Regions from separate parts of the Georgenia wutianyii genome, predicted to be linked through region 1. Evidence: riboswitches for the same ligand, from Rfam matches in the RefSeq annotation. Region 1 holds a riboswitch; the other holds the start of a gene.
The links. Region 1 has a riboswitch for glycine ahead of gcvP (aminomethyl-transferring glycine dehydrogenase). Riboswitches for the same ligand answer to the same signal wherever they lie in the genome.
Positions count from the first base shown of each region.

Region 2: it holds a riboswitch for glycine, as region 1 does, so the genes downstream of both, FE251_RS14335 (DMT family transporter) here and gcvP (aminomethyl-transferring glycine dehydrogenase) in region 1, are expected to answer to the same signal.

Region 1 is NZ_CP040899.1:2,234,274-2,239,660, reverse strand. It holds gene FE251_RS09900 (ATP-dependent DNA ligase) at 1-275, opposite strand, end outside; gene FE251_RS09895 (DUF4282 domain-containing protein) at 444-881, shown strand; gene FE251_RS09890 (HAD hydrolase-like protein) at 949-1,641, opposite strand; glycine riboswitch at 1,869-1,964, shown strand; gene gcvP (aminomethyl-transferring glycine dehydrogenase) at 1,983-4,844, shown strand; gene gcvT (glycine cleavage system aminomethyltransferase GcvT) at 4,844-5,387, shown strand, end outside.
Region 2 is NZ_CP040899.1:3,239,974-3,245,360, forward strand. It holds gene FE251_RS14320 (acetyl-CoA C-acetyltransferase) at 1-842, shown strand, start outside; gene FE251_RS14325 (3-oxoacyl-ACP reductase) at 842-2,203, shown strand; gene FE251_RS14330 (MaoC/PaaZ C-terminal domain-containing protein) at 2,203-3,090, shown strand; gene FE251_RS14335 (DMT family transporter) at 3,133-4,101, opposite strand; glycine riboswitch at 4,224-4,313, opposite strand; gene FE251_RS14340 (trimeric intracellular cation channel family protein) at 4,426-5,154, shown strand; gene ald (alanine dehydrogenase) at 5,239-5,387, shown strand, end outside.

The DNA of each region.
Region 1 (5,387 bases):
GCCTCGAAGTCGAGCCTGTCGCCGGTGACGACGACGATCTCCCCGTCGACGACGCAGCGCTCGGGCAGCTGGGCGCGCACCGCCTCGACGAGCTCGGGGAAGTAACGGGTCATCGGCCGCTCGTTGCGGCTGCCGATCTCGACGTCGTCCCCGTCGCGGAAGACGATGGAGCGGAAGCCGTCCCACTTGGGCTCGTAGAGGTACTCGCCCTCGGGGACGTCCGGGACGGACTTGGCCAGCATCGGCGCGACCGGCGGCAGCAGCGGGAGGTCCATCCCGCCGACGCTAGTGCGCGCGGTTCCCGTGCGCGAGGGAGTTGCGGGCTCGCGTCGGAGGCCATGGGGAGAAGGACCCGTGAACAGGTGTCCCCATACCGGTGTCGTGCCGCGCTGACCTGGGCTAACCTCGCCCCGTTCGCTCCCTCCAGGTCGAAAGGACCCACAGTGACCACCCCTCCGCCGCCGTACCAGCCGCCGCAGCCCGGCCATGGCCAGCCGCAGGTCCCGCCTCCTCCGCCGGCCTACTCCCAGGGTGGTCAGCCGTGGGGCTACGAGACACCCGGAGCGCCCCAGGGACAGCCCGGTCAGTCGCCGAAGGGCTTCTTCGCGGCGCTGTTCGACTGGCGTTTCCAGACCCTCATCACCCCGCAGATCGTCAGCTGGGTCTACCTCGTGGGGATGGTGCTGATCGGCCTGTACTGGCTGGGCTTCGTCGTCGTCGGCTTCGCGACCGAGCCGGTCATCGGCATCCTCGCCCTCGTCTTCGGGCCGGTCTTCGTCATCATCTCCCTCGCGCTGTTCCGCATGACGCTGGAGTTCTACTTCGCGCTCGTGCGGATGTCGGACGACGTGCACCGCGGTGAGGGCACCGTGCGCCGCTGACCCCGCCCCCGCTCGACGACGAACCCCGCGCCCGGACCTCCGGGCGCGGGGTTCGTCGCGTGAGGGCTCAGGACAGGAGGAGGGCGAGGTCCGCGACGTCCTGCGCGACGGCGTGCGCGCCGTCCTCCTCACCGGGGCGGCCGTAGCCCCACCGGACGAGGACGGTCGGCAGGCCGTGCTCGCCGGCGCCGTCGACGTCGTGGTGGCGGTCCCCGACCATGACGGCGCGTGAGACGTCGACGCCGCGGGCGCGCAGGCCGGCGAGCGCGTCCTCGACGATGTCGGCCTTGCGGGCGCGCGACTCGTCGTCCGAGGCGCCGCACAGCACGGTGAAGTACCGGTCCAGGCCGGCGTCCTGGAGGATGACGACGGCGAGGGAGCGGCGCTTGGAGGTCGCCAGGGCGAGCGGCACGCCGCGCGCGTGCAGGTCGCGCACGAGGTCCGCCATCCCCGGGAAGACCGGGGCGTGGAGCATGCGCTCGTTGTAGCGCGCGCGGTAGTCGGCGACGACGGCGTCGAGCTGCTCCTCGGCCACGCCCGCGAGCGTGCGGAAGCCCTCCCGGATCGGCGGGCCGACGAAGCGCAGGAGCTCGGAGGGGGACTGCGCGGGGTAGCCGAACGCGGCGAGTGTCTCGGCGATCGAGGCGGTGATGGCCGGGCCGGAGTCGCTGATCGTGCCGTCGAGGTCGAGCAGCACGGCGCTGGGGCGCATCGGCTCGAGGGCGGGGGCGGTGAGGGCGGGGGAGCTGTGCGGCGTCACTCGTCGTCCTGGTGTCGGGGTCGGGGTCTGCCGTCCAGGGTCGCACCTTTCCGCCCGGCGGTGCGATGACGCCTGTCACGGCCGCTCGCCGCAGACGTCCGACTCGTCCGTTAGTGTGACCTGGACAACTCGATACGCCGCCAACGCGCGGCGGGAGAGTCCCGCCCCGGCGGGCGCCGAAGGAGCACGTCCTCCCGCCAATCTCTCAGGCCCCCCTACCGCCGCGATCAGGCAACTCTGGAAAGCAGCGCGACCTCTCGCGCTCACCGACGGTGCAAGCGACTCCTCGCGAAACTCTCAGGTCACGTGACAGAGCGGGACGGACATCCCCGAGGAGCCGCATGTCCACGACCCCCGTGCCCACCACCCGGGCCGCCGAGCACGCGTTCGCCGACCGCCACATCGGCCCGCGTCCCGCCGACACGCGCGCGATGCTCGACGCGCTCGGACACGCCGACTGGAGCCGGATCGTGGGGTCCGTCCCCGCGGGCATCCGGCACGAGCGCCCGCTCGAGCTGCCCCCCGCGCGCAGCGAGGCCGAGGTCCTCGCCCGGTTGCGCGAGCTCGCGGCACGCAACGTCCAGCGCGTCCAGATGATCGGGCAGGGCTACTACGACACCCACACCCCGCAGGTCATCCAGCGCGGCGTCCTGGAGTCCCCGGCCTGGTACACCGCCTACACGCCCTACCAGCCGGAGATCTCCCAGGGCCGCCTCGAGGGGCTGCTCAACTTCCAGACCGCCGTCGCCGACCTCACCGGCCTGCCCGTCGCGAACGCCTCGCTGCTCGACGAGGCCACCGCCGTCGCCGAGGCCGTGCTCCTCATGCAGCGGGCGAACAAGGCCTCCACGGCCGCGACCGTCGTCCTGGACGCCGAGCTCCACCCGCAGACCCTCGCCGTCACCCGGGCGCGCGCCGAGGCGGTCGGCATCTCCGCCGTCGTCGCCGACCTCGACGGCGGCCTGCCGCACCTGCCGGACGGGCTCACCGGCCTCGTCCTCCAGCAGCCGGGGACCTCGGGCCGGCTGCGCGACCACGCCCCGCTCATCGCCCGGGCCAAGGAGCTCGGCGCGTTGGTCGCCGTCGCCGCCGACCTCCTCGCGCTCACGCTCATCACCCCGCCGGGGGAGCAGGGCGCCGACGTCGCCGTCGGCTCCGCCCAGCGCTTCGGCGTCCCGCTCTTCTTCGGTGGCCCGCACGCCGCGTTCATGGCGGTGCGCGCCGGCCTGGAGCGCCAGCTGCCCGGCCGGCTCGTCGGGGTGTCCAAGGACAGCGCGGGACGCACGGCGCTGCGCCTGGCCCTCCAACCGCGCGAGCAGCACATCCGCCGGGAGAAGGCGACGAGCAACATCTGCACCGCCCAGGCGCTGCTCGCCGTCGTCGCCGGCATGTACGCCGTCCACCACGGGCCCGAGGGTCTGCGGGCGGTCGCCCGGCACGCCCATGGCGCCGCCCGCGCCCTCGCCCGCCGGCTCGCGGGCGGCGGTGTCGACGTCGTCCACGAGGACTTCTTCGACACGGTGACCGTCCGAGTGCCGGGCCGGGCCGCCGTCGTCGTCGCGGAGGCCGAGCGGCGCGGGGTCAACCTGCGGCTCGTGGACGCCGACCACGTCGGCGTCTCCTGCGACGAGACGACCACCCCCGACCACCTCGCCGCGGTGCTCGCCGCCTTCGGGGTCGACGGCGACCGGACCGCCGGTGGCTTCGAGATCCCCGCGGCCCTGCGCCGCACGAGCGACTTCCTCACTCACCCGACCTTCCACGCCCACCGCTCCGAGACGCAGATGACGCGCTACCTGCGGCGGCTCGCGGACCGTGACCTCGCGCTGGACCGGACGATGATCCCGCTCGGCTCGTGCACGATGAAGCTCAACGCGGCCACCGAGATGCGGGCGATGCTGTGGCCCGGGTTCGCCTCGATCCACCCCTTCGCGCCGGACCACCAGACGGCGGGCTGGCGCGAGCTCATCGCCGAGCTCGAGGCCTGGCTCGCCGAGGTCACCGGCTACGACCGCGTCTCCGTGCAGCCGAACGCCGGCTCCCAGGGCGAGCTCGCCGGCCTGCTCGCCATCCGCGGCTACCACCGCTCGCGCGGGGCGGCCGAGCGCACCGTGTGCCTCGTCCCCGCCTCCGCGCACGGTACGAACGCCGCCTCGGCGGTGCTCGCCGGGATGCGGGTGGTCACCGTGCGGACGGCGGAGGACGGCTCGATCGACCTCAGCGACCTGCACACCAAGCTCGCCGAGCACGGCCCACGGCTCGCGGCGATCATGCTCACCTACCCCTCGACGCACGGCGTGTTCGACACCGAGGTGCGGGAGGTGTGCGAGGCGGTCCACGCCGCCGGCGGCCAGGTGTACGTCGACGGCGCGAACCTCAACGCGCTCATCGGCCTCGCCCAGCCGGGGGAGTTCGGCGGGGACGTCTCACACCTCAACCTCCACAAGACCTTCTGCATCCCGCACGGCGGCGGCGGGCCCGGCGTGGGACCGGTCGCCGTGCGCGAGCACCTCGCTCCGTTCCTCCCCGGGGACGCCGCCGCCCCGGACGGCGACGGCGGGCTCCCGGTCTCCGCGAGCCGCTACGGCTCGGCCGGGGTGCTCATGATCTCGTGGGCCTACATCGCCCTCATGGGCGCCGACGGGCTCGCCGCCGCCACCCGCAACGCGCTGCTCGCCGCGAACTACGTCGCCCGCCGCCTCGACGCGTACTTCCCGGTGCTCTACACGGGCGCGGACGGGCTCGTCGCCCACGAGTGCATCCTCGACCTGCGCGACCTCACCAAGCGCTCGGGCGTCACCGCCGAGGACGTCGCCAAACGGCTCATCGACTACGGCTTCCACGCCCCGACGCTCTCCTTCCCGGTGGCCGGCACGCTCATGGTCGAGCCGACCGAGAGCGAGGACCTCGCCGAGCTCGACCGGTTCGTCGAGGCGATGGCGAGCATCCACGGGGAGATCGAGCAGGTCCTCGACGGGCAGGTCGCGCTCGCCGAGAGCCCGGTGCGCCTCGCCCCGCACCCCGCCGCGGACGTCGCCACCGACACCTGGGACCGTGCCTACAGCCGCGACCAGGCCGCCTTCCCGGTGCCCGGGCTGCGGCAGGACAAGTACTTCCCGCCGGTGAGCCGGATCGACAACGCCTACGGGGACCGCAACCTCATGTGCAGCTGCCCGCCCGCCGCGGCCTTCGAGGAGGCGTGATGGACCAGGTGACCGCGCTCCGCGAGGAGCACGAGGCGCTCGGCGCCCGGATGACGAGCTTCGCCGGGTGGCTCATGCCGCTGCACTACGGCTCCCAGCTGAGCGAGCACCGCGCCGTGCGCGAGGCCGCCGGGCTCTTCGACCTCAGCCACATGGGCACCGTGTGGGTGAGCGGGCCGCAGGCCGCGGCGCTGCTCGACCACGCCGTCGTCGGCTCGATCTCCACGCTCGAGGTCGGCCAGGCGAAGTACACGCTCCTGTGCACGCCCGAGGGCGGGATCGTCGACGACCTCATCGTCTACCGGGTGGGCCCCGAGCGGTTCCTCACCGTGCCGAACGCCGCGAACACCAGGGCCGTCGTCCAGGCGCTGCGCGAGCGCGGCGCGGGGCCGGACGCCGAGGTGCAGGACGCGACCGGCTCGACCGCGCTGCTCGCCGTCCAGGGGCCGCGCGCCGCCGAGATCCTCGCCGGCCTCGTCCCCGAGCCGCTCACGGACCTGCGCTACTACCGGGCCCGGACGACGACGGTGGCCGGCCACGAGG
Region 2 (5,387 bases), 1.0 Mb from region 1:
TCTCCGCGATCCGCCCGCGCGACCTCGCGCCGGTGGCCCCGGACACCGCCGAGCCGCGCACCGGGATGAGCATGGGCCAGCACCAGGCCGTCACCACCGAGCGGTGGGGCATCACCCGTGAGGCCCAGGACGCCCTCGCCCTCGCCTCCCACCAGAACCTCGCCGCCGCCTACGACCGCGGCTTCTTCGACGACCTCCTCACCCCCTACCGGGGCATCACGCGCGACGAGTTCCTCCGCCCGGACACCTCGCTGGACAAGCTCGGCAAGCTCCGCACCGCGTTCACCGCGCCGGGCAGCGACAACCCGACGATGACGGCCGGCAACTCCACGCCGCTGTCCGACGGCGCCTCCACCGTCCTGCTCGCGACCGAGGAGTGGGCCGGTGAGCGCGGGCTGCCGACCCTCGCCCGCGTCGTCGACTCCCAGACCGCCGCGGTCGACTTCACCAGCGGCGCCGAGGGCCTGCTCATGGGCGGCTGCTACGCCGTCCCGCGGCTGCTCGAGCGCCAGGGGCTCGCCCTGGAGGACTTCGACTTCGTCGAGATCCACGAGGCGTTCGCCGCCACCGTCCTCGCCACCCTCGCGGCGTGGAACGACGCCGAGTTCTGCCGCGAGCGCCTCGGGCGCGGCCCGCTCGGCACCGTCGCGCCGGAGCGGCTCAACGTCACCGGCTCCTCCCTCGCCGCCGGCCACCCGTTCGGGGCCACCGGCGGACGCATCGTCGGCACGCTCGCCAAGCTCCTCGCCGAGAAGAAGGCCGCGACCGGCGCCCCCGTCCGCGGCCTCATCTCCGTGTGCGCCGCCGGCGGGCAGGCCACCGCGATGATCCTGGAGGCGTGATGAGCGACAAGTACCTCGACCTCGTGTCCCGCGGCTGGGGCAGGTCGGCCGCGAAGAAGCTCGGTCTGCCCCAGCCGGCGCGGCTGCGGCGCACCGACGCCGCCCGGGTCGACCAGCCGCTCGTCCCCGGCCCCGTCCTCGTGCTCGACGACGGCGTCTCGACGGCGGCGTCCGACACCGTCGCCGAGACGCTCCTCGGCTGGGAGCTCGACGTGCGCCGCGACCCCGACGAGCTCGGCAAGGGCAAGCGCTGGGGCGCCGTCGTCCTCGTCCTCACCGGGGCGACCTCCCCGGCCGACCTGGGCGAGCCCGCCCTCGCCCTCGGCGGCGTGCTGCGCCGCCTGGCGCCCGGGGCGCGCGTCGTCACCGTCTCGCGCCGCGCCGCCGACGCGACCGAGCCGGCCGTCGTCGCCGCGCGGCTCGGGGTCGACGGGTTCCTCCGCTCGCTGGCCAAGGAGCTGCGCGCCGGAGCCACCGCCAACGGCATCGTCCTGGCCGACGGCGTCCCCCTGGACGCCCCCTCGGCGCTCGGCACGCTCCGCTTCTTCCTCTCCGCCCGCTCGGCGTTCGTCGACGGCCAGCTCCTCGAGGTCGGCTCCGCCGACGGCGAGGTCCCGGCCGACTGGACCCGTCCCCTCGCCGGGACGGTCGCCGTCGTCACGGGCGCGGCCCGCGGGATCGGCGCGGCGGTCGTCCGCGTCCTGGCCCGCGACGGCGCGCGCGTCGTCGGGGTCGACGTCCCCGCGGCGGGCGACTCCCTGAGCCAGGTGATGAACGAGGTGCGCGGCAGCGCCCTGCAGCTCGACATCACCGCCCCGGACGCCGCCGAGCGGATCCTCGAGCACGTCGCCGACCGCTACGGCCGCCTCGACGTCGTCGTCCACAACGCCGGGATCCTGCGCGACAAGCTGCTCGCGAACATGTCCGAGGACAAGTGGAAGGACCTGCTCGCCGTCAACATCCTCGCCCCGTTGCGGATGAACGAGACGTTCGCCGGCCAGCTCGGCACGGGCGGGCGGATCATCTCCCTCGCCTCGACGTCGGGCATCGCCGGCAACCGCGGCCAGACGAACTACGCCACGGCCAAGGCGGGCATCATCGGCATGACGCGGGCGCTCGCGCCCGTGGTCGCGCGGAGCGGAGCCACCGCCAACGCCGTCGCCCCCGGGTTCATCGAGACGGACATGACCGCCCGGATCCCGGCCGTGCCGCGCGAGGTCGCCCGCCGGGCGAACTCGCTGCAGCAGGGCGGGCGGCCGGTCGACGTCGCCGAGGCCATCGCCTTCCTCGCCTCGCCGCAGGCCGGGGGCGTCAACGGTCAGACGCTGCGGGTGTGCGGCCAGAACCTGGTGGGCCAGTGATGCGCGAGCACCGCCTCGACGCCGTCCCGAGCCTCGGCTCGCTCTACACGAAGGCGCTGGCCGCCAGCGCGCGGGCGCAGCTGAGCCGGCGCCAGGGCTCCGGCCGGCTGCCCGAGGTGGCCTACGTCGCCGACGGCCTCGGCGCCGACCCCGCGACGCTGTCGGCCTACCAGCACCTGCTCGGCGAGGCCGGGACGGACGAGCTGCCCGCCGGCTACGTCCACGTCCTCGCCTTCCCGCTGGCGATGGCGCTCATGCTGCGGCCCGACTTCCCGCTCCCCGTGCTTGGCATGGTGCACACCGCCAACCGCGTCGAGCAGCACCGCCCGGTCCTCCTCGGTGAGGAGCTGAGCGCGCGGGCGTGGGCGCAGTCCCCCCGGGCGCACCGCAAGGGCACGCTCGTCGACCTGCGCGTCGACGTCCGCTCCGGGGAGGAGCTCGTGTGGGAGGGCACCTCCACCTACCTCGCGCGCGGCACGCGGCTGCCCGGCGCGGTGGCCGACTCCCCCGCCTCCTCCCCGGAGGAGCGGGCCGGGGCGGCGGGCGACGTCATCGCCCTGTGGTCCCTGGGCGCGGACACGGGCACGCGGTACGCGGAGGTCTCCGGGGACCGCAACCCCATCCACGTCTCGCGGCTGGGGGCCAAGGCCTTCGGCTTCCCCCGGCCGATCGCCCACGGGATGTACACCGCCTCCCGCGCGCTGGCCCAGCTCGCCCGCTTCCGTGGCGACGCGTTCACGTGGGACGTCGAGTTCGCCAAGCCCGTCCTGCTCCCGGGCCGGGTGGCCCTGGCGGTCGACGCCTCCGGGGAGTCCGTCCGGTACACCGGGCGCCACCCGAGGTCGGGCAAGGTCCATCTCACCGGGACGCTCACGCCCCGGGTGTGACACCGGGCCGGGGACCACGCTCGCGCGGCGTCCCCGGCCACGTCACGAGATCGTCCGGATGCTCCGGCGGTGGCCCGCGCCCACCGCGAGCGCGGCGCCGATGCCGATGAGCACGGCCCCGGCCCAGCCGAGCGGGGAGACGGCCTCGCCGAAGAGGACCGTCCCGAGGAGGAGCGCGACGACGACCTCCCAGTAGGACAGCGCGGACAGCTCGACGGCGCGCAGGTTCTTCCCGGCGACGACGAGCAGGCCGAGCGCGAGCAGGCCGCAGACGAGGAAGAAGCCGGCCGCCCACGCCCAGTGCTGCGCCGTCATGCCGGACAGGTCGGGACGGGTGAGGGCGACCATGCCCGCCGTCGCGAGCGCCCCGAAGGCGAAGTTCCAGAAGCTGCGGACGTCGGAGGGCATGTCCGAGCGGTAGCGGTAGGTGAGCAGCGCGGCACCGTAGAGAACGCCGGACAGGACGGCGAGGACGTCGCCGCGCAGCGCGTCACCCGCCGGCGGGCCCGTCTCGAGCAGCCCCGCGGCGAGCACCATCCCTGCCGCGCTCACGAGCACCGAGACGAGCTCGGCTCCCGTGGTGCGCTCCTTGAGCAGGACGCGGGCGAGGACGGTGGCGACGAGCGGGCCGAGGTAGTGCAGCGCGACGGCCCGGCCGAGGTCGGTGAGGACGGCCGCCGAGAGGTAGGTCGCGAGCGAGAGGCCGAGGAAGACCCCGCCGAGGACCACCGACCACGACAGCCGCGTGCGCCGCAGGACGCCGAGCCGCCGGCCCGCGGCGAGGAACGCGAGCATCCCGACCGCGCCCACGGCCATCCGCCCGAGCGTCAGCGCCTCGCCGACGACGGCGCCCGGCGGGGAGGACAGCCGGCCGAACACTCCCGCCAGGCCCATCGCGGTCGCCGAGGCGAGGATCGCGAGCACCCCGGCCCGGTGACGCATCCGGGGCACGGCTCGGACGGCGGACGCCTGAGCGGTGGTGGGCACGAGGACGTCCTGGGACACGGCCATGGGAACTCCGGGGTCGACTGAGCGGGGGTCGTTCCCCGCTCTGTCGTGGGACCTGAGAGCTTCCGCGGGCGAGCCCGCTTGCACCGTGGGTGAGCCCTCGTCGGGCTGCTTTCCAGAGGAGCCTCGCCGTGGCGGTCTGGGGGCCTGAGAGATTCCCGGGGAGGTTGCTCCTTCGGCGCCCGCTGTGCGCGGGACTCTCCCGCCGCGGTTCGGTGGCGTGTTCGGTTGTCCCTCCATCCTGGCACACACCCGGCAGCGCCCCCGGTGGGCCGCGCTCTTGCCCCGGCACCCGCGCAGGGCCAGGATCGAGGCCGGGGGGTGGCCGTGACAGATCACGTGGTCGAGGCGTTGCCGGGCATCTTCCGGCTCATCGACCTCGTCGGTGTGCTGCTCAACGGCGTGCTCGGCGGGATCATCGCCCGCCGCAAGCGGTTCGACCTCGTCGGTTTCGCCATCCTCGCGATCACCTCCGCGCTCGGCGGCGGCATGCTGCGCGACATCATGCTCCAGGCCGGCCCGCCGGTCGCGCTCACCGACCCGCTCTACCTCGCCACCGCGCTGCTCGGCGCCGTCGTCGCCTTCCTCCTGCCGCTGGGGGGACGGTGGTGGACCCGGCTCTACGTCGTCGGGGACGCGCTCGTCCTCGGGTGCTGGGCGGCGACGGGGGCGACGAAGGCGCTGTCCGAGGGGCTCGGCCTGCTGCCCGCGGTCCTCCTCGGGGTGATGACGGCGGTGGGCGGCGGGATGATCCGCGACGTCGTCGTCGGCGACGTCCCGACGATCTTCGGGGGGAACACCCTCTACGCGACGTCGGCCGTGTTCGCGAGCCTGGCGGCGATCGGGCTGGCGGACGTGGGTCAGAACACCGTCGGGATGCTCGTCGCGATCATCGTGGGGGCGGGGCTGAGCATCGCTGCCCGCTGGCGGGGCTGGCGGCTGCCCGACGCGAGCTCGGTGCGGCTGGGGTCGTGGTGGTCGATCACGCGGCGGGACGGGAGGGGGGAGGCGCAGAAACGGGTGGACCGGTGGTGGCAGCGCCGGCTCCGGCGCTGACTGTCCACAGGTTCCGACCGACTCCTGTGTGTATGTGCACAACCCTGTGGACAGGCACTGTGGACAACGTGGAAGGAGAACATCGTGCGAGTAGCGGTACCACGAGAGGTCATGGACTCCGAGGGGCGGGTCGCGATCACGCCGCCGGGGGTCGACGAGCTCGTCCGACACGGCCACGAGGTCGCCGTCGAGCGCGCCGCGGGCCTCTCCGCGTCGATCACCGACGCCGACTT